DNA from 4 places in the Kitasatospora sp. NPDC091276 genome. Region 1 is predicted to be linked to each of the others. Evidence: riboswitches for the same ligand, from Rfam matches in the RefSeq annotation. Region 1 holds a riboswitch; each other region holds the start of a gene.

Region 1 (5,389 bases):
GCCGTCGACGGCGTCGCGGTTGCGGATCCGGGTGGCGCTGGCGTCGCGGGGCTGGCGGGCGAGTTCGGCCTGGGCGTCCGCGCGTTCGGCGGGGGCGGTGCCGGGGTGGGCGATGATCCGCTTGAGCTCGGCGCGGCGCTCGGCGTACCGGGCCACGACGGCGCGGCGCTGCTCGTTCTTGGCGATCTTGCTCTGCTTGGCCATCAGACCTTCCCCCCTCGGGCGCGGATGCGGGCGACGGCGGCCTCGATGCCGATCGTGTCGATGGTGCGGATGCCCTTGGCGCTGAGGGTGAGCCGGACGTACCGGCCCTCACCGGGCAGCCAGTAGCGCTTGTGCTGGATGTTGGGGTCGAAGCGGCGGCGGGTGCGGCGGTGCGAGTGCGAGATCGCGTTGCCGAATCCGGGCCGGCGGCCGGTGAGTTGGCAGTGGGCGGACATGGGTGCTCCCTGGCGTCCGGGAATGGGCGGGACGGAGCTCACGTTACACCAGATGAAAATGACTTCCATTTCGGTGTACGGTTTCGCCCCAGCCCCGAACACCCCGCCAACCCGGGAGGACACCCATGGCCCGCAGCGAACTGCGCCCCGTCATCAAGCTCCGCTCCACCGCCGGCACCGGCTACACGTACGTGACCCGCAAGAACCGCCGCAACGACCCGGACCGGATGGTCCTGCGCAAGTACGACCCGGTCGCGCGCCGGCACGTCGACTTCCGCGAAGAGCGCTGAACCCCGCCCGCTCGACGACCGGCACCGACCCGCAGCGACGAAACGGCGCCTCCCCCGGAATCCCGGGGGAGGCGCCGTCGCTGCTCGCTGCCGTCGCTGATCGCAGCCGTCGCTACTCGGCGGCCACCCAGCGCTTCTCCACCCGGGCCAGCTTCCAGTAGGCGATCGCCGCGGCCCAGACCACCACGAACAGCCCGGCGATCGCGTAGCCGACGTTGTCCAGCGAGATGCCCGCGATCCAGCCGGTGACCGGGTCGGTCAGATCGAGCTTCTCGTGCAGCACGCCGACCAGTTCGATGGTGCCGATGACGAAGGCCACCGCGATCGACAGCCCGGTGATCGTCAGGTTGTAGTACACCTTCCGGACCGGGTTCGCGAAGGCCCACTGGTACGCGAAGTTCATGAACGTCCCGTCCAGGGTGTCGAACAGGCTCATCCCGGCCGCGAACAGCAGCGGCAGGCAGACGATCGCGTACCAGGGCAGCCCGGCCGCCGCGCCCGACCCGGCCATCACCATCAGGGTGACCTCGGTCGCGGTGTCGAAGCCCAGCCCCAGCACCATGCCCACCGGGAACATCTGCCCGGGCCGGGTGATCGACCGGGTCGCCCGGTTCAGCACCCGGGCCATGAAGCCGCGCGAGTTGAGGTGCTCCTCCAGCTGCGCCTCGTCGTACGACCCGGCCCGCATCGCCCGGAACACCTTGAGTATGCCGAGCAGCGCGGCCAGGTTGAGCGCGCCGATCAGGTAGAGGAACGCCCCGGAGGCCGTCGTGCCGACCATCCCGAGCCACTTGTGGGTGGCCGAGTCGTCGTCCATCAGCGTGCTGGCCAGCTGCGCGCCGCCCGCCACCAGGGCGGCCATCAGCACCACCATCGAGGAGTGCCCGAGGGCGAACCAGAAGCCGACCGAGACCGGCCGCTTGCCGTCCGCCATCAGCTTGCGGGTGGTGTTGTCGATCACCGCGATGTGGTCGGCGTCGAAGGCGTGCCGCATGCCGAGGGTGTACGCGGTGATCCCGAGGCCCACCCCGAAGACCTGGGTGCCGACCGCGTAGTTGTGGGGCGCGACCAGGAAGACGAGCGTCCCGAAGGCCACCACGTGCATGGCCAGGATCACCCCCATCAGCCCGGCCGTGCGGACGGTGTCCTCGCGCTTCCAGCGGAACGTGGGCAGCACGGACGGTGTCGCCGGCGCCTCGGCGGCGGCGGTTTCGGGCAGGGTCATTCGGGTCACGCTCCAGCACCTCGTGGAAACACTTCGTGAGATGCCGTGGCCGGTCTCCTGGCTTACGGGGGTCCCGTACCCGCCTTCCCAGGTGCGCGAGGCTCCCAGTGGCGTCGTGGGTACGGACGTCTCTCCATCGTCGACGATCACGATGGCCCGATCACAGTGGCGAGGGCCGCTCCGGACTGGGACCCCTGAGGATCCGTCACCGGTCTTCCCGAGCACCACGGCGGGGAACACCGTAGGGGCCAGGACCCACCCTTGCAAGGCTGCGCACCTGCGCAGGTGTCCAGGATCACAGGCCCCCTCCTGCAACAATGTGCGCATGCATCTCGTACCGGCCGACCGCGCGGGCCACCGCACCATCGACGGACACCGGGTCTGCGAGGCCATCGCCGCGATCGGCGACCCCGCGCACGTCCGCACCTGGGCCGAGCGGTTCTCCCTGCTCGCCGACCCCGGGCGGCTCGCCCTCCTGCTCGCCCTCCACCGGGCCGGCCCGCTCGCCGTCTCCGACCTCGCCGTCGCCACCGGCATGCGCGACCCCGCCGTGTCCCAGGCCCTGCGGCTGCTCCGCACCGCGGGCGTGGTCACCGGAGACAAGGACGGGCGGGTCGTGCGCTACCGGCTCGTGGACGAGGCCCTGCGCCCCCTCCTCGACGCGTGCGCCGCCGCCGAACACCACGAGCCCAACACGGCCGTCGGCTGACCGGCTCCCCCCCCCCCGGAGGACGCGCCGGGGCCCGGCCGGAGCAACCCTCGAACGCGGTCAGGCCGCCTGGCAGGCGGGGCACCAGAAGAGGTTGCGCGCGGCGTGCTGCTCCGTCCGGACGTCGGTGCCGCAGACCAGGCAGGGCATCGCGGCCCGCCGGTAGACGTACACCTCGCCGCCGTGGTCGTCGACGCGCGGCGGGCGGCCCATCGCCTCGGGGGTGTGCTCGGGGCGGACGGTGTCGATCCGGCCCGCGCCGACGCCCTCGTGCATCAGGGCGACCAGGTCGGCCCAGATCGCGTCCCACTCGCCCCGGGTGAGGTCGCGGCCGGCGCGGTGCGGGTTGATCCCGTGGCGGAACAGCACCTCGGCCCGGTAGACGTTGCCCACCCCGGCCAGCACCTTCTGGTCCATCAGCAGCGCGGCGACGGTCGTCCGGCTGGCCGATATCCGGCGCCAGGCGGCCTGCGGGTCGGCGTCGGCGCGCAGCGGGTCGGGGCCCAGCCGGGCCGCGACGGCGGCCTTCTCCGCGCCGGTGACCAGCGCGCAGGTGTTGGGGCCGCGCAGGTCTGCGTAGCCGTCGTCGTTGGCCAGCCGCAGCCGGACCAGGCCGACCGGCTCGGGCGCGGGCCCGGTGCCGAAGGCGAAGCCGCCGTAGAGGCCGAGGTGGACGTGCACCCAGGCGCCCTCCTCGAAGCCGAGGAACAGGTGCTTGCCGACGGCTTCGGCCGCGGTGAGCAACTGCCCGTCGATGGCCTTGGCCTCGTCGGCGAACCGGCCCTGCGGACTGGACACCTCGACCGGGCGGCCGCCGAAGGCCTTCCGGTTCTCGGCGGCGAGGCGGTGGATGATGTGGCCTTCCGGCACGGGCGTCAGCTCCCCCGGGGTGGTTCGACAGGACCCGCACATCATCGCAGCCGGCACCGACACCGCCGGATCGTCGCAGGTCAGCGCACCGGCATGCCCATCAGCCGGGCCAGGATGACACGGTCCAGCTCGGCGGCGGTGCCGGCCACGTCCAGGTACGAGTTGTCGATGATCGGCAGCCCGGAGTTGTACCAGCCGGCCATCCGGCCGTGGATCCGCGCCACCTCCTCGTCACCGAGCCGCCGGGTGCCGCCGCGCCGGGCGTTGCGGTGCAGCACGGAGTCCAGGCTGGGCAGCAGCACGACCGGGATCATGCCGGGGCCGATGTGCCGCTTCCAGCCGCCGAGGCCGATGGCCGGGCGGTCCGGGAAGACGGCGTCGTCGATGATGCAGGAGATGCCGTTGGCGAGGTAGTTGCGGCAGGCGAAGCCGCAGGTGCGGCGGGCCAGCCGGTACTGCGCCTCGGAGGCGTCGTTCCAGCCGGACTGCGGGTTGGCGAAGCCGGACTGCACCCACTCGCGGACGTCGTCCAGGCTGATGTGCGCGGTCGGGCTGGGCCGGCGCTCGGCCCAGTACCGGGCGACGGTGGTCTTGCCGGCCCCGGCCGGGCCGATCAGCAGGACGGCGATCGGACTGGTGGGCGCGTGCCGCTGCGGCGGGTGGGCGGGGAGTTGCACGGGCGTGCCGGAGGGCAGCACGAAGTGCCCGGTGGACCCGACGGGGACCGGCGCGCCGGGCGCGGGTGCGGCCGGGGCGGGCGCGGCAACAGGAGCGGGCGGCACCGGAGCGGCCGGAACCGGCGGCGCGGCGGCGGGAACAGGAGCCGGAGCGGGCGGCACCGGAGCGGCCGGAACCGGCGGCGCGGCGGCGGGAACAGGAGCCGGAGCGGGCGGCACCGGCGGCGGCGCGGCGGCCCCCGACGGCTGCGGCCCCGGCGGAGCGACGGGACGCGGCGGGACCTGCCCGCCCCCGGCGTACTGCGTCACGGTCACCTCCCGACACCTCTCAGCGGGGAGACTACACGGCGGCCCGGCGGCGGGCACAGTCCGCCACCGGGCCGCTGACCAGGCGTCAGCGCGTGGCGAGTTGCTCGGCCAGGGCGCGCAGGGCCAGCTCGTACGAGCCGAGCCCGAACCCCGCGATGGTGCCGGAGGCCACCGCGGCGATCACCGAGGTGTGCCGGAAGGTCTCCCGGGCGTACGGGTTGGAGATGTGCACCTCGATCAGCGGCGCGGTGCGCTGCGAGGCGGCGTCCCGCATCGCGTACGAGTAGTGCGTGAACGCGCCCGGGTTGATCACCACGGGCACCTTGCCGTCGGCCGCCTCGTGCAGCCACTCCACCATCTGCTGCTCGGAGTTGGTCTCGTGCACCTCGACCTCGAAGCCGAACTCCTTGCCGAGCGCGGTGCAGCGCTCGACCAGCCCGGCGTAGGAGGTGGCGCCGTAGACGTCCGGCTCGCGGCTGCCGAGCCGCCCGAGGTTGGGGCCGTTGAGCACCATGACCCTGGTCACGCCGAGACCTCCGCGTAGGCGGCGACCAGCAGGGACGGGTCGGGGCCCTCCAGGACGGAGGTCTTGCCGAGGCCGTCCAGGACGATGAAGCGGATCAGGTCGCCGCGCGACTTCTTGTCGATCTTCATGGCGTCCAGCAGCTTCGGCCAGGCGTCCGCCTGGTAACGCAGCGGCAGGCCGACGGAGGCCAGCACGGTACGGTGCCGGTCGGCCGTCTCGTCGTCCAACCGGCCCGCCAGGCGGCCGAGTTCGGCGGCGAAGACCATGCCGATGGAGATCGCGGCGCCGTGCCGCCACTTGTAGCGCTCGTTGCGCTCGATGGCGTGGCCGAGGGTGTGGCCGT
Region 2 (5,389 bases), on a different contig from region 1:
AGCGCCTGGTTGGCGACCTCGAAGCCGGTGTCGGTGGCGTGCCGCTTGGCCATCGCGCACAGCTCCGGGGCCCTCGGGTCCCCCCGGTCCAGGGCCGAGGCGGCCCGCCAGAGCAGCGATCTGGCCGCCTCCAGCTCCGTGGCCATGTCGGCGAGCCGGAACTGCAGCGCCTGGGCGTGCAGGAGCCGGGCGCCGAACGCCTCGCGGTCCGCCAGGTAGCCGGTGGCCCGCTCCAGGGCGTCCTGCGCTCCGCCCAGGGAGCAGGCGGCGATGCCGAGCCGGCCTCCGTTCAGCCCGTTCATGGCGATCCGGAAGCCTTCGCCCTCGGCTCCGAGGAGGCGGTCGGCCGGGAGCCGGACGCCGTCCAGGAGCACCTGGCGGGTGGGCTGGGCGTTCCACCCCATCTTCTTCTCGTCGGGACCGAACGAGACTCCGGCGTCCTCGCGTTCGACGACGAACGCGGACACCCCGCCGGCCCCCGGTCCGCCGGTGCGGGCCATCACCAGGTAGACCCGGGAGACGCCGGCGCCCGAGATGAACTGCTTGACGCCGTCGAGGACCCAGTGGTCCCCGTCCCGGCGGGCCCGGGTGGTCAGTGCCGCCGCGTCCGAGCCCGCGCCGGGCTCGGTGAGGCAGTAGCTGGCGGGGGTCGCCATGGCGCTGAGACCCGGCAGCCACCGGGCGCGCTGGGCGTCGTCGCCGTAGCGGTCGATCATCCAGGCGACCATGTTGTGGATGGACAGGTAGGCGGCGATGGACGGGCAGCCGGTGGCCAGCGCCTCGAACACGAGCACGCCGTCGGCGCGGGTGAGTCCGGAGCCGCCGGACTCCTCGCGGACGTAGACACCGGCCAGGCCGACGTCCGCCGCCTTGCGCAGCACGTCCACCGGGAAGTGCTTGGCCTGGTCCCACGCGACCGCGTTCGGCGCCAGGTGTTCGCGGGCGAAGGCCCGGGCGGTCGCCGCGATGGCGAGCTGGTCCTCTGTGAGGTCGTGCACGGCGCCCTCAGCCCATCGTCGGGATGGTGAAGCTCGCGCCCTCCTTGACCCCGGAGGGCCAGCGCGAGGTGACGGTGCGGGTGCGGGTGTAGAAGCGGATCGAGTCCGGCCCGTGCTGGTTGAGGTCGCCGAACCCGGAGCGCTTCCAGCCGCCGAAGGTGTGGTACGCGACCGGCACGGGGATCGGCACGTTGACGCCGACCATGCCGGTGTTCACCCGGCGCGCGAAGTCCCGTGCCGTGTCGCCGTCCCGGGTGTAGATGGCCACGCCGTTGCCGAACTCGTGCTCGCTGGGCAGGCGCAGCGCCTCCTCGTAGTCGGCGGCGCGGAGCACGGTCAGGACGGGGCCGAAGATCTCCTCCCGGTAGATCCGCATGTCCGCCGTGACGCGGTCGAACAGCGAGGCGCCGAGGAAGTAGCCGCCCTCGTGCCCCTCCAGCCGGAAGTCCCGCCCGTCGACCACGAGTTCGGCGCCCTCCTCGACCCCGAGGTCCAGGTAGCCGCGGACCCGCTCCAGCGCGTCGGCGCCGACCAGCGGGCCGAAGTCCGCCGCCGGGTCGTCCGAGCGCCCGACCTTCAACGCGGCGATCCGCTCGACCAGTTTGGCCACCAGGGCGTCGGCGGTCTCCTCCCCCACCGGGACGGCCACCGAGATCGCCATGCAGCGCTCGCCGGCCGAGCCGTAGCCGGCGCCGATCAGCGCGTCCGCGGCCTGGTCGAGGTCGGCGTCCGGCATCACGACCAGGTGGTTCTTGGCACCGCCGAAGCACTGTGCCCGCTTCCCGTGCGCGGCGGCGGTGGCGTACACGTACCGGGCGATCGGCGTGGAGCCGACGAACCCGACCGCCTGCACCCGCGGGTCCTCCAGCAGGGTGTCCACGGCGTCCTTGCCGCCGTTGACCACGTTCAGCACGCCCGGCGGCAGCCCGGCCTCCAGGAACAGTTCGGCGAGGCGCAGCGGCACCGAGGGGTCGCGCTCCGAGGGCTTGAGGACGAAGGCGTTGCCGCAGGCGATGGCGGGTGCGGCCTTCCAGAGCGGGATCATCGCCGGGAAGTTGAACGGCGTGATGCCAGCGACCACGCCGAGCGGCTGGCGCATCGAGTACACGTCGATGCCGGTGCCCGCGTTGTCGCTGAACTCGCCCTTCAGCAGGTGCGGGATGCCGGCGGCGAACTCCACGACCTCCAGGCCGCGCTGGACGTCCCCGTGGGCATCGGCCACGGTCTTGCCGTGCTCGGCGGACAGCAGCCGGGCCAGTTCCTCCTTCTCCTGCTCGACGAGTTGGAGGAAGCGGAGCAGGACGCGGGCGCGTCGCTGCGGGTTCCACGCCGCCCACCCGGGCTGGGCCTGCGCGGCGTCGGCGATCACCGCCTCGACCTCGGCCCGGCTCGCCAACGGCACCCGGGCCTGCACCCGGCCGGTGTTGGGGTCGTACACGTCGCCGAAGCGACCGGAGGTGCCGGCGGTGGGCTTGCCGGCGACGAAGTGGGTCAGTTCTCGGACCATCGGGTTCCTTCTCTCGACAGGGTGGGGAGAGGAGGAGGATCGGAGGCCGCCGCGGGTCGGCGGGCGCACGGTGGTGCGCCCCGCGGCACGGGCGTGCGGCGGCGGAACGGAACGTCAGGGCGTGGACGCCCCGGCGGCCGTGGGCACGGGACGACCAGGAGCGGCAGTGGAGCGGGAGCAGCCCGGAGTCATGCGTGTCGTCTCCATCCTCGTGGAAAACACGGAACACCCGCGGCCGGTATCCTGACTCCCGGATCACCGCACGCCCCCAGGCCTTCCCGGCTGGCTGCCAGTGGCCTTCGTCTGCGAGGACGAACTCCCCGGTCACAGTGGCGGGACCGTGCCGGACTCACACCGGCTTCCCTGACACCGCGGACCTGTCGTCGACCATATAGTTGGACGTCCTAGTAAGTCCAGAGGCCCGCACGCGCGTTGCGCCATCGGGTTTCCGCCGCGCCGATCTCCTGCCCGACGCGGTCGCCGCACAGCCGCACAGCCGCACAGCCGCACACCATTCGCCGGCCACCCCTTGCCGGAACGTTCCGGCGTGGCTACATTTTCACCACGCCAGCAAAGCTGACTGAACTTTCAGTTATATCGCAGGGCCTTCACCGGCACCTCCGTATCAGCGCCAGAGAACAGAAGGAACACCCGTGACCTCGTACGCCGTCCTCACCTCCTTCGGCTCCCCGCTCGGCTCCCCCGGCCGCACCAGGCCGGCCGAACGCGCGCCGCTGCGCGTCGGGCTCGTGCAGATGCGCTGGTACGCCGACCCGGCCGAGCACGACGCCCGGCTGCGCGAGGGCGTGGCACTCGCCGCCGCGCAGGGCGCGACGATGGTGTGCCTGCCCGAGCTGACCCGCAGTCCCTACTTCTGCAACACCGACGACCCGCTGGGGGAAGGCGCCGCCCGCCACCTGGAGGACGTCGAGACGGGGCCCACCACCCGCCTCGCCGCCGAACTCGCCGCCGAACTCGGCATCAGCGTCCACGCCTCCCTGTACGAGCGCGCCGAGGACGGCGGCCTCGGCTACAACACGGCCGTCTGCGTGGACCGCGACGGCACCCTCGTCGCCAGGACCCGGAAGAACCACATCCCGGCCTTCCCCGGCTACCGCGAGGACCTGTGCTTCCGCCCCGGCGACAGCGGGTTCCCCGTCCTGGCCCACCAGGGCGCCGCCTTCGGCTTCCCCACCTGCTGGGACGAGTGGTTCCCCGAACTCGCCCGCGCCTACGCGCTCGGCGGCGCCGAAGTCCTCGTCCACCCCACCGCCATCGGCTCCGAGGTGGACCTCCCGGACTTCGACACCCGGCCCATGTGGGAGCACGCCATCAGCGCCAACGGCCTCGCCAACGCGCTGTTCATGATCGTGCCCAACCGGATCGGGACGGAGGGCCGGTCCACCTTCTACGGCTCGTCGTTCATCTCCGACCCGTACGGCCGGATCCTGCTCCGCGCCCCGCGCGACCGGCCCGCCGTCCTCGTCGCCGACCTCGACCTCGACCAGTGCCGGGACTGGCGGGAGTTCGGCCTGCTGCGCACCCGCCGCCCCGAGCTGTACGCCCCGCTGACCGCGGCGAGCCGCACCGACGCCTGACCGGACGCCCCGGCGCACCCACGCCGGGGCGTCCCGCCGCCCCGAGTCGACGTGCCGGGACTGACGCCAACTACCTTTTCCAGTAGCGTAGTTGACGTAACCGCCGCGCCGGCCTCAGGTGGTGGCCGTCGGAGCGGGCGAAGCCGCACCGGCGGACGGCGGGGCCTGACAGGGCAGGACGACCATCACACTCACACCCTGGCCGGGCTTCGACGCGCCCGCCGAAACGGTGTAGCCGTCGGACTCGTGGACGGCATCGAACTCCCAGGTGGGCGGGGTGGACTGAGCGTCCGCACCGGACGCCGACGAGGTGATCTTGAAGCCCTCGCCCGCCAGCTTCTCCCGCAGCGCCCGCAGCACCTCGGGACGCTGGTCGTCCGTGGCCTTCAACAGGTTCCCCGAACTGAGCTGGTACGCCTCGCCCTCATCGGCGATACCCAACCCCCGCCCCTTGCACCTGTAGTAGCCGATGAGCTTGCCCCACGGATCCCGCTCGAGGCCCGTCAGCTCGCGCACGTGGTCCTGGACCCGATCCGCCCGGGCCAGCGCCTCCTCCCGGGACTCGACACGTGTGGGCTCGCTCGGCGTTTCCCGCCCTCCACCCGGCGACCCCACGGATGAGCACGAGCCGAGCACCAGGGCGCCCGACACCATCAGCACGACCGCGCAGGCCGCCCGTGCGGCCGCCCCGGCCGGCACGGCCGTCGATCTCTTGAACAAGTGCAGTACTCTCCCCCGCTGACAGGTGTGTGTTTTGCCATCCGGATGCTACGGCACCACCGGAGAGGCTCCGCATGTGCCGAAGCGTGACAGCCGCCACCAAGGCGCGCGGGGTCGCCTGCCAAGCGCTACCCCGGTGAAGGCGGAGGGCTGGATGAGGGCGAGGGAGCGGACGGGGCGGGACAGGTCCGGCTCCCGCGAGCCGAGCATCCGTCAGCGGCATCGGCCGAACGGGTGGGCACCAGTGGCGTCGGACATCTTGTGCGTGCACGACGGCAAATCGCCGTGCGTAACTGTGCGCGGGTCCGGCGGCCACACGGTCCGCCGTACGCGCCGACGGCCGCAACCCGCCCAGCCCCCTCCCCGCCCCGCACCCCGAACGGAGCCGCCCGCCCATGCGCACCCCCACTCTCGCCGCCCTCTCACTGGCGATCGCCCTACCCCTGACGGGGCTGGCCGCCACCGGCACCGCCGCCGCCCAGTCCTCCGCCTCCCGAGGGGTTCCGATCACGGAGTGCGAGGGCGTCCCCAAGGTCCGCGATGCCGGCGCCGAGAACTACCTCTGC
Region 3 (5,389 bases), on a different contig from region 1:
GTGGACACCGCGCCGGTGCCCACGGCGCCGGACACGCCGACACCGAGGACGATCACGGTGACCGCGCCGGCGGCGGCTCCGTCCGAGATCCCGAGCAGGAAGGGATCGGCCAGGTCGTTCCCGGTCAGCGTCTGCAACACCGCACCGCAGACCGCGAGGCCGGCGCCGGTGGCAGCCGCTCCCAGAACCCGGGGCAGCCGCAACTGCCAGACGATCTGGTCGTCCAGCAGCGTCACGTGCGGGTTGCCCAGCCCGAGACGGCGCACCACGACGTCGATCACCGTCCGGACCGGCTCGTGTTGCGAGCCCACGGCGAGGCCGAGGAGCACGGTGGCCAGGAGCAGGGCCGCACCGATGGCCAGGGCCGCCGTCGCGCGGCCCGGACCAGGGGGCCGCGCGACGGCGGGGTGGGGCGCGGTCATGAACCCGGGTGCAGTCGGTCCAGTCCCGCGGACACCCGGGCGGCACCGTCGGCGAGCAGCACGCCGGGAGTCGACTCCGAGAACGGCACCACCACGAAAGCCTTGCGCTGTACGGCGGTGAGCTTGCTCAGCACCGGGTCGTTCTCCAAGTAGTCGATCTTGGACTGGGCCGTGTCCCAGCCGGCGTCCGCGACCACGATGGCGTCCGGGTCCGCCGCGACGACCTTCTCCCAGCTCACGTTCTGCCAGCCACCGGGCAGGTCCCCGAAGACGTTGCGGGCGCCCACGGCATCGAGAACGAGTTGAGGTCCGCCGTGGCCGGCCCCGACGAACGGCGCCTTGGTGTCCGAGTCGTACCACAGGACCTTCAAGCCCTTGCCCGCGGCCGTCGCCGTGAACTCGGCCAGTTGCTGCTCCTGTTGCTGCTGGATCGCGGCGGCCCGCTCCGTGACACCGAAGACCTTGGCGACGTCGTTCAGTTCGCCCCACACCGCCTGCCAGGTCGTCGGCGGCACCTGGCTCTTGTCCGAGCAGCCGAACGGGGACAGGTACGACGGGATACCCTGGCCGCGCAGTTCCCCCCGGGTGCCCGCGACCTTGTCGGTGAACGCGCTGGAGTAGGAGGCGTACAGGAAGTCGGGACGGGCCGCGAGGAGCTTCTCCTTCGTCGGGTAGTCCTTGGAGAGCACCGGGACGGAGTCGTAGGCCGCCTTCCACTTCTCCGGGATGGAATCGTCGAGGTAGGCGGTACCGGCCATGCGGGACTGCAGGCCGAGGGCCAGGGCCACCTCGGTGGCACCCTCGTTGAGCGTCACCAGCCGGTCGGGCGGCGCGCCGACCGTCACGGTGGTCCCGCAATTGTCGACGCTGACCGGCGCGGCAGTTCCGGCCGTCCCGCCGGACGTGGTGGGCGCGGGGGCGCCCGTGCAAGCTCCGAGCATGCCGATGAACAGGAAGGCCGCGACTGCCCGGCCGACACGTATCGGACCTGTGGGACGTACGGAACATATCGAACGGAACGGATACGGCAGACCGCTGGGCACGTGTTCTCCAAAACCCTCGTGGAACATGTAGCGCCGTGGCCGGTCTCCTGGCTTCCGCATCAACGCGCCGCGGCCGACCTTCCCGGACGGCTCTTCCAACCCGCCCAGTGGCCCTGACCGCTGGAAAAGCCGGTCAGCGAGGGCCGCGGAACTCCGCGGCAACAGTGGCGAGGGCCGCACCGGACTCAGACCGGTTTCCCGTACACCACGGCGATGGCAAGGTATCAGGCGTGGTCAGGTCGGAGCTGGCCAGCCCGTGGGATGATCGTCTGGACCGTTCCCGGGGGCGGGGGAGGGATCGGCCACGGGGCCCGGCCGGGGGTCTCAGGTGCGGGCGGCGGCGACGATCCAGTTCCTGAACTCGACGGCGTAGTGCCGCAGGTGGTGGTCCAGGACCTCGTCCGGGCACGTGACGGGGAAGTAGGGCGCCGCCACTCGGCCACCTCGCGCTTCGCAGCAGTTCCTTCTCGTAGGCACGGCGTTGCTGGCCGGCGGTGCTGGCACACCGGCCCGAGCGCTCCCGCGGTCGCTCGGGGTGCGGGCTGAACCTGCCGACCGGCAGGTAGGGATCAATCATCGTCCGCTGATCGTCCGTGAGTTGCCGACGCGTCACAGCCCACAGTCCTCCCTGTTCCGCCCTCGGAGGAGGGTGCAACCAGAAGGCTGATCACTACCTCACACAGGCCCTCATTCCCGCACGTCGTGGCGGTTGGTGAACCAACGAGGTCCGCCATCCCGTTGAGGCGTGTACCTGACCATCCTCCGATAGAGAGTTGGCTGCCATGACCTCCAAGCGTGTTGTCCAGTCCTCCGTACTGACCGCCGTCCTGGCGCTGAGCGCCGGCTTGGCCCTGGCTCCCGCGGCGCAGGCCGCCGGCCCCTCCGCCGGAACGACGCGGTCGGCCGCCCCAGCGGCGTCCGCCGCCTACGCGGCGCGCAGCACCCAGGTCACCCTGTCGAACCAGACCGGCAGCATGCTCTACCTCGGCTCGGCCACCCTGGCCCACGGGTGCTGGAGCACCGGCAGTCCTCTGCCCCCGAGCTACATCCTGCCGAATGTGGCCCCCAGCTGGAAAACCGAGTCGTGCGGGTTCCTGACGGGCACCGAGGGGCAGATCGGCTTCGGCGTGGACACCTGGAGCGGGTTGATCCATTGGAGCAACCCCTACGCCGGGTCGAACGTCAACGAGTGCACTGTCGGTGCGGGTCTCACCTGCCAGGTGATCGGCGGCGGGGGGAACATCGCGGAGGTCACCTTCGTGGTGCGGCGCGCCTGAGGCCCGACCCCACCCGGTCGCCCGCCACCTGAACCACGAGTGCCTCCGGCAGGGCGGCCGAAATCGTACCGGCGTCCTGACCGGCCGCCCGCTCCCTATCCTCCCGAGCGGGTTGCGGTGCCGGATCGGTCCGGGGAGTGCGGCGCGGCCGCTCTGCGGGCGGCGACCTCGGTCGTCGGCTCCCGGGCGGCGCGCGGCGCGGTCTGGCTGCGCCGAACCGGTCGCGGCGGCTCCGTACGACCTTGTCGCGTCCGCGAGCCGCAGCAGGGCTGCCGGGGCGTCACGTTCCCGGTCGTGGGCGGAATGGGGATCGGCTGCCGTCCCTGGGTCGAGCACCGCCTCAAGGGTGCTAACTTAGGCAAGCCTAACCAAGACGCGCGACCACACAGCCCAGGGGGGCACCATGGCAGACCAACCGACCCGCCGGACACCGCAGGCGCGCGAAGCACAGGTGCTGCGCACCGAGCGGATCACACCGCACATGGTGCGCCTGGTTCTCGGCGGTGCGGGGTTGGAGGACTTCGACGCCACCGAGTTCACCGACCACTACATCAAGGTGCTCTTCACGCCCGAGGGCGTGAGCTACCCGGAGCCCTTCGACATGGCGCGGATCCGCGAGGAGTTCCCGCCCGAGCAGCGGCCGATCACCCGGACGTACACCGTGCGGGCCTGGGACCCGGCCCTGCGCGAGCTGACCATCGACTTCGTGGTGCACGGTGACGAGGGCCTGGCCGGGCCCTGGGCGGCCCGCGCACAGCCCGGCGAGACGGTGCGCTTCCTGGGCCCCGGCGGCGGCTACGCCCCCGACGCGAGCGCCGACTGGCACCTGCTGGTGGGCGACGAGAGCGCGCTGCCCGCGATCGCCGCGGCGCTGGAGCGGATGCCGGCCGATGCCGTGGTGCACGCCTTCGTCGAGGTCGCGGACGCCGCGGAGGAGCAGAAGATCGTCTCGCCCTCCGGGGCCGAGATCAGCTGGCTGCACCGCGGCGCCCGCCCGGTGGGCGAGGCGCTGGTCGAGGCGGTGGGCGCGCTGGAATTCCCCGCCGGCACGGCATCCGCGTTCGTGCACGGTGAGGCGGGCTTCGTGAAGGAACTGCGGCGCCTGCTGCGCGTGGAGCGAGGCATCCCGCGCGAGCGGCTGTCGGTCTCGGGCTACTGGCGGTCCGGTCAGAGTGACGAGGCCTGGCGGGCGGCCAAGCGCGAGTGGAACGCCCAGGTGGAGGCCGAGCAGGAGTCGGCCGGCTGATCTACGCGGCCGGGCAGCCGCCCCTCCCCGGCCTCTGCCCGCCCCCGGCGGCCCCCCGCCGCCCGCCCCCCGCGGCCCCCCGCCGCCCGCACTCCCGCCTCCGTCGACGCTGTACACGGAATCGTTGTCCTCACCGCGCATGCCTCCGGCCCAGTACCGGTTTCATGATCACTGAGGGAGAATTCCAGAAGGCCAATTCGGCGCAGTCGACAGGGGGTTGGGCGATGTCGAGGCTCTTCGGCGGGCGGGGCGGCGGCAGGGGAGACGAGGGAAGCGGGAGTACGCAGGAGCTGGCCAGGTCACTGGCCCGGCAGGGGGCCTGGGGCGGTCTGTGGAAGCTGGTGCTGTCCCTCCCCTTCCCGCAGGCCGCGGCGGCAGCCGCCCACCTGAAGCCATCGCGGTGGCAGCCACAGGGAATGGCGGAGCGCCAGCTGGCCCAGCTGCTGGCCGAGACCGACCGTCGTGAGGTGGTACGGGTCGGCGAGTCGGTCCACGCGTCGGCGTCGCGGGTGCTGCCGTCCGCCCTCAACGCCGCCGGCCCGGTCGGCTTCTGCCATCAGCTGCCGCTGGCCGCGATCAACCTGATCGGCGAGGACCTCCACCGGTGCCGGATCGTGACGGTGGACCGCACCGGCGTCCTGAACGAGTTCTACGAAGGCCCGACGAACCACGTGTCGCTGTGCTGCGTGGACGCGGATACCGTGGTCGCCCTGCGCGACTTCGCCGGCGACGGCCACCTCCGGAACGCGGAACTCGTCGAGTACACACCCGGCGGGGAGACGGTCCTGGCCGGCGGCACGGCGCTGCTCGGAGCACGGGTGGAGGCGACGGCCGACGGTTTCGTGACGGGCCTGAGGCTCGTCAGGGCGGCACTCGGGTTCTTCGGCGGCCAGGAGCTGCGGCTCGACCTGGCGGAGTTCGGTTTCAACCGCGCCGACCTGTTCGCCGTCGATCCCTCCGGCACCCGGATCGCGTTCGCCGACGGGTTCCGGATCCTGATCACCGACAGCAGGCTCGAACCGATGCACGAGTTCGCCGCGGACGACCACCTCGGCCACGGACCGATCAGCGCCATCGCGTTCACCGCCGACTCCCTGGTCACGGCCGGCCTGGACCGGGGCCTGCAGCGGTGGCAGGTGGTCGGCGACCGCCTGCGCCCGCTGCACCCCGCCTCGTTCCCACCATCCAGGGCCCTGCACAGGCTCAGCCCCGTGCCCGCCTGGGACCTCCTGGTCGGGGACGGCGGCAACGAGAACTTCTTCTACGACCAGACGTCCCTGGACAGCCGGACCTCGCCGCCCTTCCTGGGCTCCCTCGACACCGGCATCGGGCACTTCGAGTCAGCACCGTACGGCAGGCTCGCCGTCTACGAGGGCGGCCTGTTCCCGCCGACCCGGGACA
Region 4 (5,389 bases), on a different contig from region 1:
CTCGCTGCCCTTGCCGCTGCGGCAGGACTCGCTGAGCACGTACGAGGGGATGCCGAGGTCCTTGAGCGCCTGCGGGGTGAAGCCGCGGCCCTCGTCGAAGCCGTAGTGCCAGCCGGCGAAGACCAGGTCGGCCTTGGCGCCCAGCACGATCTCCTTGGTGATCTCCTTCTTGGAGAGCCACGCGGTCTGCTGGTAGCCGTCCTTCCAGGCGACCTGGTCGACCCGGCCCTTGTCGTCGGGCATCACGTAGCCGGCCATCCGGTCGGCCAGGCCGAGGGCGAGCATCAGCTCGGTGATGCCGACGTCGTTGGTCACCGTCCGGGCGGGCTTCTGCGGGAAGGTGAGCTTGGTGCCGCAGTTCTCCACGGTCACCGGGTAGTGGGCGGAGGCGGCGGTGGCGTCGCCGCTCGGGGCGATCTCGGCGCCGCAGGCGGTGAGCCCGAGGGTGAGCAGGGCGGTGATGGCAACGGCCTTGGTGCGCACGGGGGTTCCTTCGGGGGGTGGGTCAGATCCGGTCGAAGAGCAGTTGGACGGCGCCGGTCACCGGGTGCCGGACGGGGGTGGCCCGGACGCCGAACACCTCGGCCAGCAGGGCGGGTCGGAGCACCTCGGCGGGCGGCCCCGAGGCGACGATCCGGCCGGCCCGCAGCACGTACAGCAGGTCGCAGTGGCCGGCCGCCAGGTTGAGGTCGTGCAGCGCGGTGAGCACCGTCGGGCCGGCCTCCCGGACCAGGGCCAGCACGTCCAACTGGTGGCCGATGTCCAGGTGGTTGGTGGGCTCGTCCAGCACCAGCAGCCGGGGCTCCTGGACCAGCGCGCGGGCGATCAGCACCCGCTGCTTCTCGCCGCCGGACAGGCTCAGGAAGCCCCGCCCGGCCAACTGCTCGGCGCCGACCTTGCGCAGCGCCTCCGTGCAGCGCGCGTGGTCGTCCGCACCCGGGCCGCCCAGCCCGCGCCGGTGCGGCAGCCGGCCCATGGCGACCACCTCGGCCACCGTGAAGTCGAACTCGGCGGAGTGCTCCTGGGGGAGTGCGGCCACCCGCCGGGCGGCCTCGCGCGCGGTCAGCGCGTGCAGGTCCGCGCCGTCCAGCCGGACGGCCCCGGCGGCCGGCCGCAGCGCCCGGTAGACGCAGCGCAGCAGCGTCGACTTGCCGCTGCCGTTGGGCCCGACCAGTCCGACCACCTGCCCGGCGGCGGCGTCCAGGGCGACGTCGTGGACCAGCCGGGCGCCGGCCAGCTCGACCGAGACGGAGTCCAGGGCGAGATCCATCAGCGGCCTCCGAAGGAATAGCCGCGACGGCGCATCAGCAGCAGGAAACAGGGCACCCCGAGCACCGCGGTGACCACCCCGACCGGCAGTTCGGCGGGCGCCAGCAGGGTGCGCGAGACGATGTCCACCCAGACCAGCAGCAGCGCCCCGGCGAGCGGCGCGACCAGCAGCACCCGGCGGTGCCCGGCGCCGACCAGCATCCGGGCCAGGTGCGGCACCATCAGCCCGACGAAGCCGATCGCCCCGCTGACGGCCACCACCGTGCCGGTGACGGCGGCGGTCACCACGAAGAGCTCGCGGCGAAGCCGGTCCGGGTCCACGCCCAGCGAGGCGGCCGTCTCGTCGCCCATGGCGAGCGCGTCCAGCCGGCCGGCGGCGCAGGCCAGGTACGCCAGGCCGGCCAGCACGGTGGCGGCGGCGATCGGCACCGAGCCCCAGGTGGCGCCGCCGAGGCTGCCGAGCAGCCACATCATGGCGTCCCGGGCGGCCTCGCCGCGGGCGGCCGCGAAGACCATCAGCGCGGTGACGGCGGAGAAGCCGTAGGAGAGCGCGGTGCCGGTGAGCACCAGCCGCAGCGGGGTGAGCCCGTAGGCCGTGCGCGCCGCGAGGTAGACCAGCACCATGGCGACCAGCGCGGAGCCGAACGCGGAGGCCGAGATCGCCCACACCCCGAGCGAGGCGAAGGCGCCGAGCAGCAGCACGGCGTTGGCGCCGACGGCCGCGCCGGAGGAGATGCCGAGCACGAACGGGTCGGCCAGCGCGTTGCGCACCAGGGCCTGGACGGCGACCCCGGTGGCGGCCAGCCCGGCGCCGACCACCGCGGCCAGCACGGCGCGCGGCAGCCGGATCTCCCAGACGATCGCGTAGGCGGCGGCCTCGTCCGCCTCCAGCCGTCCGCCCGTCAGCCCGGCGGCCAGCAGCCGCAGGGCGCGGGGCAGGCCGATCCCGGAGGCGCCCAGCGCCACGCCGCAGAGCAGCGAGAGCAGCAGGGCGGCGGCCAGGCCGACGGCGAGCGGGAGGGCGGGTATTCGGCGGGCGGGCGGGCTCGTTGCGCCACTGCCCGCGGCTGCGGTGCTGCTCACGGTGCGCCTTGCCTCGGGCTGCGGGTGCGCGGGGGCGGCACCGGTCGGGCGCGGGCCCGGGCGCCATCCCCTCGCAGTCCACGGCGAGTTGTCGGGAGTTCAGCGGCCGGGGGCGATCGGGCTGGCGCGGCCCCGGGGCCGTGCTCACCGTTGCGGGTCAGCGCCGGATTCACACCGGACTTCCCCCTCGGACGCCCTGGCAGCATAACAGCCACTCAGGCTAGGCAACCCTTACCGGGCTCGGATGGGGCGTGAACGCACGACCGCCCCCGTCCGGGCTCGCGGACGGGGGCGGTCGGGTGGCGACGCGTCAGGCTCAGGCCTGCTTGGTCTCCCAGAAGATCTTGTCGACCTCGGCGATCAGGTCCAGCAGGGCCTGGCCGGTGGCGGGGTCGGTGGACGCCTTGGCGGCCGAGGCGGCCTTCAGGGTGTCGTTGATCAGCTGGTGCAGCTGCGGGTACTTCTCGAAGTGCGGGGCCTTGAAGTAGTCGCTCCACAGCACCGAGATGTGGTGCTTGACGGCCTCGGCACGCTGCTCCTTGATGATCAGGGCGCGGGTGCGGAAAGCCGGGTCCTCGTTGGCCTGGTACTTCTCCTGGGTGCCCTTGACCGACTCGGCCTCGATCCGGGCCTGCGCCGGGTCGTACACGCCGCAGGGCAGGTCACAGTGGGCGTGGGCGGTGGCGCGCGGTGCAAACAGACGAGAGAACATGGGAGTCCTTCCTTAGATCGTCTTCCCGCGCCCGAGATTACCCTTCCGCGCCCGGGGTTTCGCGATCGGGCGGTGGGCCTAGGGCAAAAGGCGGACCCGGAACCGGGGTAATCCGGACATCGAACGGATCGAACGGGGTGACGGTCCGTACGGCAGACTGGGACCGGGCGGTCCGGGAGGAGGAGTCGTGGCGCGGAGCACGGAACCGGCGGGCGCGGAACCGATGGGCACGGAACCCCGGGGGCGGGGCGGCGGCGCGGTGCCGTTCGGGCTGGTCGACGTGGCGGGCCCGTCGATGGTCCCGACCCTGCGCGAGGGCGACCAGTTGCTGGTGCGCTACGGCGCGCCGATCCGGCCCGGCGCGGTGGTGCTCTTCCGGCACCCCTTCCAGCAGGACCTGCTGGTGGTGAAGCGGGCCGCCGAGCGGCGTCCGAGGGGCTGGTGGCTGCTGTCCGACAACCGGCCGGTGGACAGCGACAGCCGCAGCTACGGCCCGGTCCCGGACGAGCTGGTGCTCGGCCGGGTACTGCTGCGGCTGCGCCCGCGCCCGGCCTGGCTGGCGCCCGGGCGGCGGCTGGAGCGGCTGCTGCTGGGCACCCGGCTGGCCCGGGTGCCGGGCCTGGCCCGCCGCCTGGGCGTCTGGGCGGACGAGCTCTGACCCCCTGGGCCCGGCCCGGACAGGACCTAGCCGGCGGCGCCGAGTGCCGCGGCCTCGGCCTCCTGGCGCTTGCGGGTCCGGTACGCGGCGACGTTGGCGCGGGTCGCACAGCGGTCCGAGCAGTAGCGGCGGGAGCGGTTGGTCGAGGTGTCCAGGTAGGCGTTGCGGCAGGGCGCGGCCTGGCAGATGCCGAGCCGGTCGGCGCCCAACTGGGTCAGGTGGACGGCCAGGCCCATGCAGGCGACCGCGCTGAAGTGCGCGGTGGCGGTGGGCGAGTTGTCGGCCAGGTGCAGGTGCCAGCGCGGCCGGCCGGCGTCGTCCAGGTAGTCGTGCCCGGAGACCAGCGGGCTGACCGGGTACTCCATCAGCAGGCTGTTCAGCAGGTCGACGCCCCGGATCTCGTCGCCCTCGGCGGCGGCCTCGAAGACCCCGCGCAGCCTGGTCCGTACCGCCCGCAGCCGGGGCAGGTCGGACTCGTCGGCCTGTGCGGCGGCCCGCGAGGAGTCGGAGAACAGGCCGCGCACCGCGTCCACGGACGTCAGCGTGTCGGTGCCGCGCCCGGGCTCCTCGGTGTTCACCAGCCGAACGGCGAGATCGGCGTACGAGGCGAGCTCCACGGAGGTCCTTCCAGAAGGTCGGTAACGGGCTGATTGCGTCCAGCCTATTACCTGGGTGGGGAAAACGTCGGCGCCCGGCAGGAGCAGCCTGCCGGGCGCCGGTCGGTACGGTTCTACAGCACCTTGGAGAGGAAGGCGCGGGTGCGCTCGTGCCGGGGGTCGGTGAGCACCTCGCGGGGGTTGCCGGACTCGACCACCACGCCGCCGTCCATGAACACCAGCGCGTCGCCGACCTCGCGGGCGAAGCCCATCTCGTGGGTGACGACCACCATGGTCATGCCCTCCTCGGCGAGGCCGCGCATGACGTCGAGGACGTCGCCGACCAGTTCGGGGTCGAGCGCCGAGGTGGGCTCGTCGAACAGCATCAGCTTGGGCTTCATGGCCAGCGCGCGGGCGATCGCGACGCGCTGCTGCTGGCCGCCGGAGAGCTGGGAGGGGTAGTTCTTCGCCTTGTCGGCGAGGCCGACCCGCTCCAGCAGGACCATCGCCCGCTCCCGGGCGGCGGCCTTGCTCTCGCCCTTGACCTGGACCGGGGCCTCCATGACGTTCTCGACGGCCGTCATGTGCGGGAACAGGTTGAAGCGCTGGAAGACCATGCCGATGTCGCGCCGCTTGACGGCGACCTCGCGGTCCTTGAGCTCGTAGAGCTTGTCGCCCTTCTGCTGGTAGCCGACCAGTTCGCCGTCCACCCAGAGGCGTCCGCCGTTGATCTTCTCCAGGTGGTTGATGCACCGCAGGAAGGTCGACTTGCCGGAGCCGGAGGGGCCGATCAGGCAGAACACCTCGCCCTGCTTGACCTCCAGGTCGATGCCCTTGAGCACGTGCACGGAGCCGTAGGACTTGTGGACGCCCTCGGCGCGCACCATCGGCTGTCCGGTGGCGGCGGCCGGGGTCTTGCTCAGGTCGGTCATACGTGACCACCTCCCTCGAGCCCCGGGACGACGTCGGCGCCGGTCTTCGGGGCGGGCTTCCCGGCGAACAGGCCCCGCAGCCGCTGCAACGGGGTGGGCGGGAGGGTCCGGTTGGAGCCGCGGGCGTAGTAGCGCTCGA

Evidence for each region. Region 1 has a riboswitch for cobalamin ahead of AB0O19_RS06920 (HoxN/HupN/NixA family nickel/cobalt transporter). Riboswitches for the same ligand answer to the same signal wherever they lie in the genome.
Region 2: it holds a riboswitch for cobalamin, as region 1 does, so the genes downstream of both, AB0O19_RS14915 (CoA-acylating methylmalonate-semialdehyde dehydrogenase) here and AB0O19_RS06920 (HoxN/HupN/NixA family nickel/cobalt transporter) in region 1, are expected to answer to the same signal.
Region 3: it holds a riboswitch for cobalamin, as region 1 does, so the genes downstream of both, AB0O19_RS18450 (ABC transporter substrate-binding protein) here and AB0O19_RS06920 (HoxN/HupN/NixA family nickel/cobalt transporter) in region 1, are expected to answer to the same signal.
Region 4: it holds a riboswitch for cobalamin, as region 1 does, so the genes downstream of both, AB0O19_RS12890 (iron ABC transporter permease) here and AB0O19_RS06920 (HoxN/HupN/NixA family nickel/cobalt transporter) in region 1, are expected to answer to the same signal.

Annotation. Positions count from the first base shown of each region.
Region 1 is NZ_JBFBFU010000004.1:207,814-213,202, reverse strand. It holds gene rpsN (30S ribosomal protein S14) at 1-204, opposite strand, end outside; gene rpmB (50S ribosomal protein L28) at 204-440, opposite strand; gene rpmG (50S ribosomal protein L33) at 566-730, shown strand; gene AB0O19_RS06920 (HoxN/HupN/NixA family nickel/cobalt transporter) at 843-1,955, opposite strand; cobalamin riboswitch at 1,985-2,199, opposite strand; gene AB0O19_RS06915 (metalloregulator ArsR/SmtB family transcription factor) at 2,281-2,664, shown strand; gene AB0O19_RS06910 (DNA-formamidopyrimidine glycosylase family protein) at 2,725-3,534, opposite strand; gene AB0O19_RS06905 (AAA family ATPase) at 3,615-4,526, opposite strand; gene aroQ (type II 3-dehydroquinate dehydratase) at 4,606-5,034, opposite strand; gene aroB (3-dehydroquinate synthase) at 5,043-5,389, opposite strand, start outside.
Region 2 is NZ_JBFBFU010000010.1:114,599-119,987, reverse strand. It holds gene AB0O19_RS14920 (acyl-CoA dehydrogenase family protein) at 1-998, opposite strand, end outside; gene AB0O19_RS14915 (CoA-acylating methylmalonate-semialdehyde dehydrogenase) at 1,006-2,505, opposite strand; cobalamin riboswitch at 2,721-2,912, opposite strand; gene AB0O19_RS14910 (nitrilase-related carbon-nitrogen hydrolase) at 3,159-4,103, shown strand; gene AB0O19_RS14905 (hypothetical protein) at 4,218-4,619, opposite strand; gene AB0O19_RS14900 (TNT domain-containing protein) at 5,219-5,389, shown strand, end outside.
Region 3 is NZ_JBFBFU010000013.1:120,431-125,819, reverse strand. It holds gene AB0O19_RS18455 (iron chelate uptake ABC transporter family permease subunit) at 1-422, opposite strand, end outside; gene AB0O19_RS18450 (ABC transporter substrate-binding protein) at 419-1,363, opposite strand; cobalamin riboswitch at 1,485-1,690, opposite strand; gene AB0O19_RS18445 (hypothetical protein) at 2,239-2,742, shown strand; gene AB0O19_RS18440 (siderophore-interacting protein) at 3,146-3,988, shown strand; gene AB0O19_RS18435 (hypothetical protein) at 4,213-5,389, shown strand, end outside.
Region 4 is NZ_JBFBFU010000008.1:192,025-197,413, reverse strand. It holds gene AB0O19_RS12900 (ABC transporter substrate-binding protein) at 1-483, opposite strand, end outside; gene AB0O19_RS12895 (ABC transporter ATP-binding protein) at 506-1,270, opposite strand; gene AB0O19_RS12890 (iron ABC transporter permease) at 1,270-2,352, opposite strand; cobalamin riboswitch at 2,442-2,580, opposite strand; gene sodN (superoxide dismutase, Ni) at 2,669-3,064, opposite strand; gene sodX (nickel-type superoxide dismutase maturation protease) at 3,288-3,722, shown strand; gene AB0O19_RS12875 (CGNR zinc finger domain-containing protein) at 3,749-4,339, opposite strand; gene AB0O19_RS12870 (amino acid ABC transporter ATP-binding protein) at 4,453-5,250, opposite strand; gene AB0O19_RS12865 (amino acid ABC transporter permease) at 5,247-5,389, opposite strand, start outside.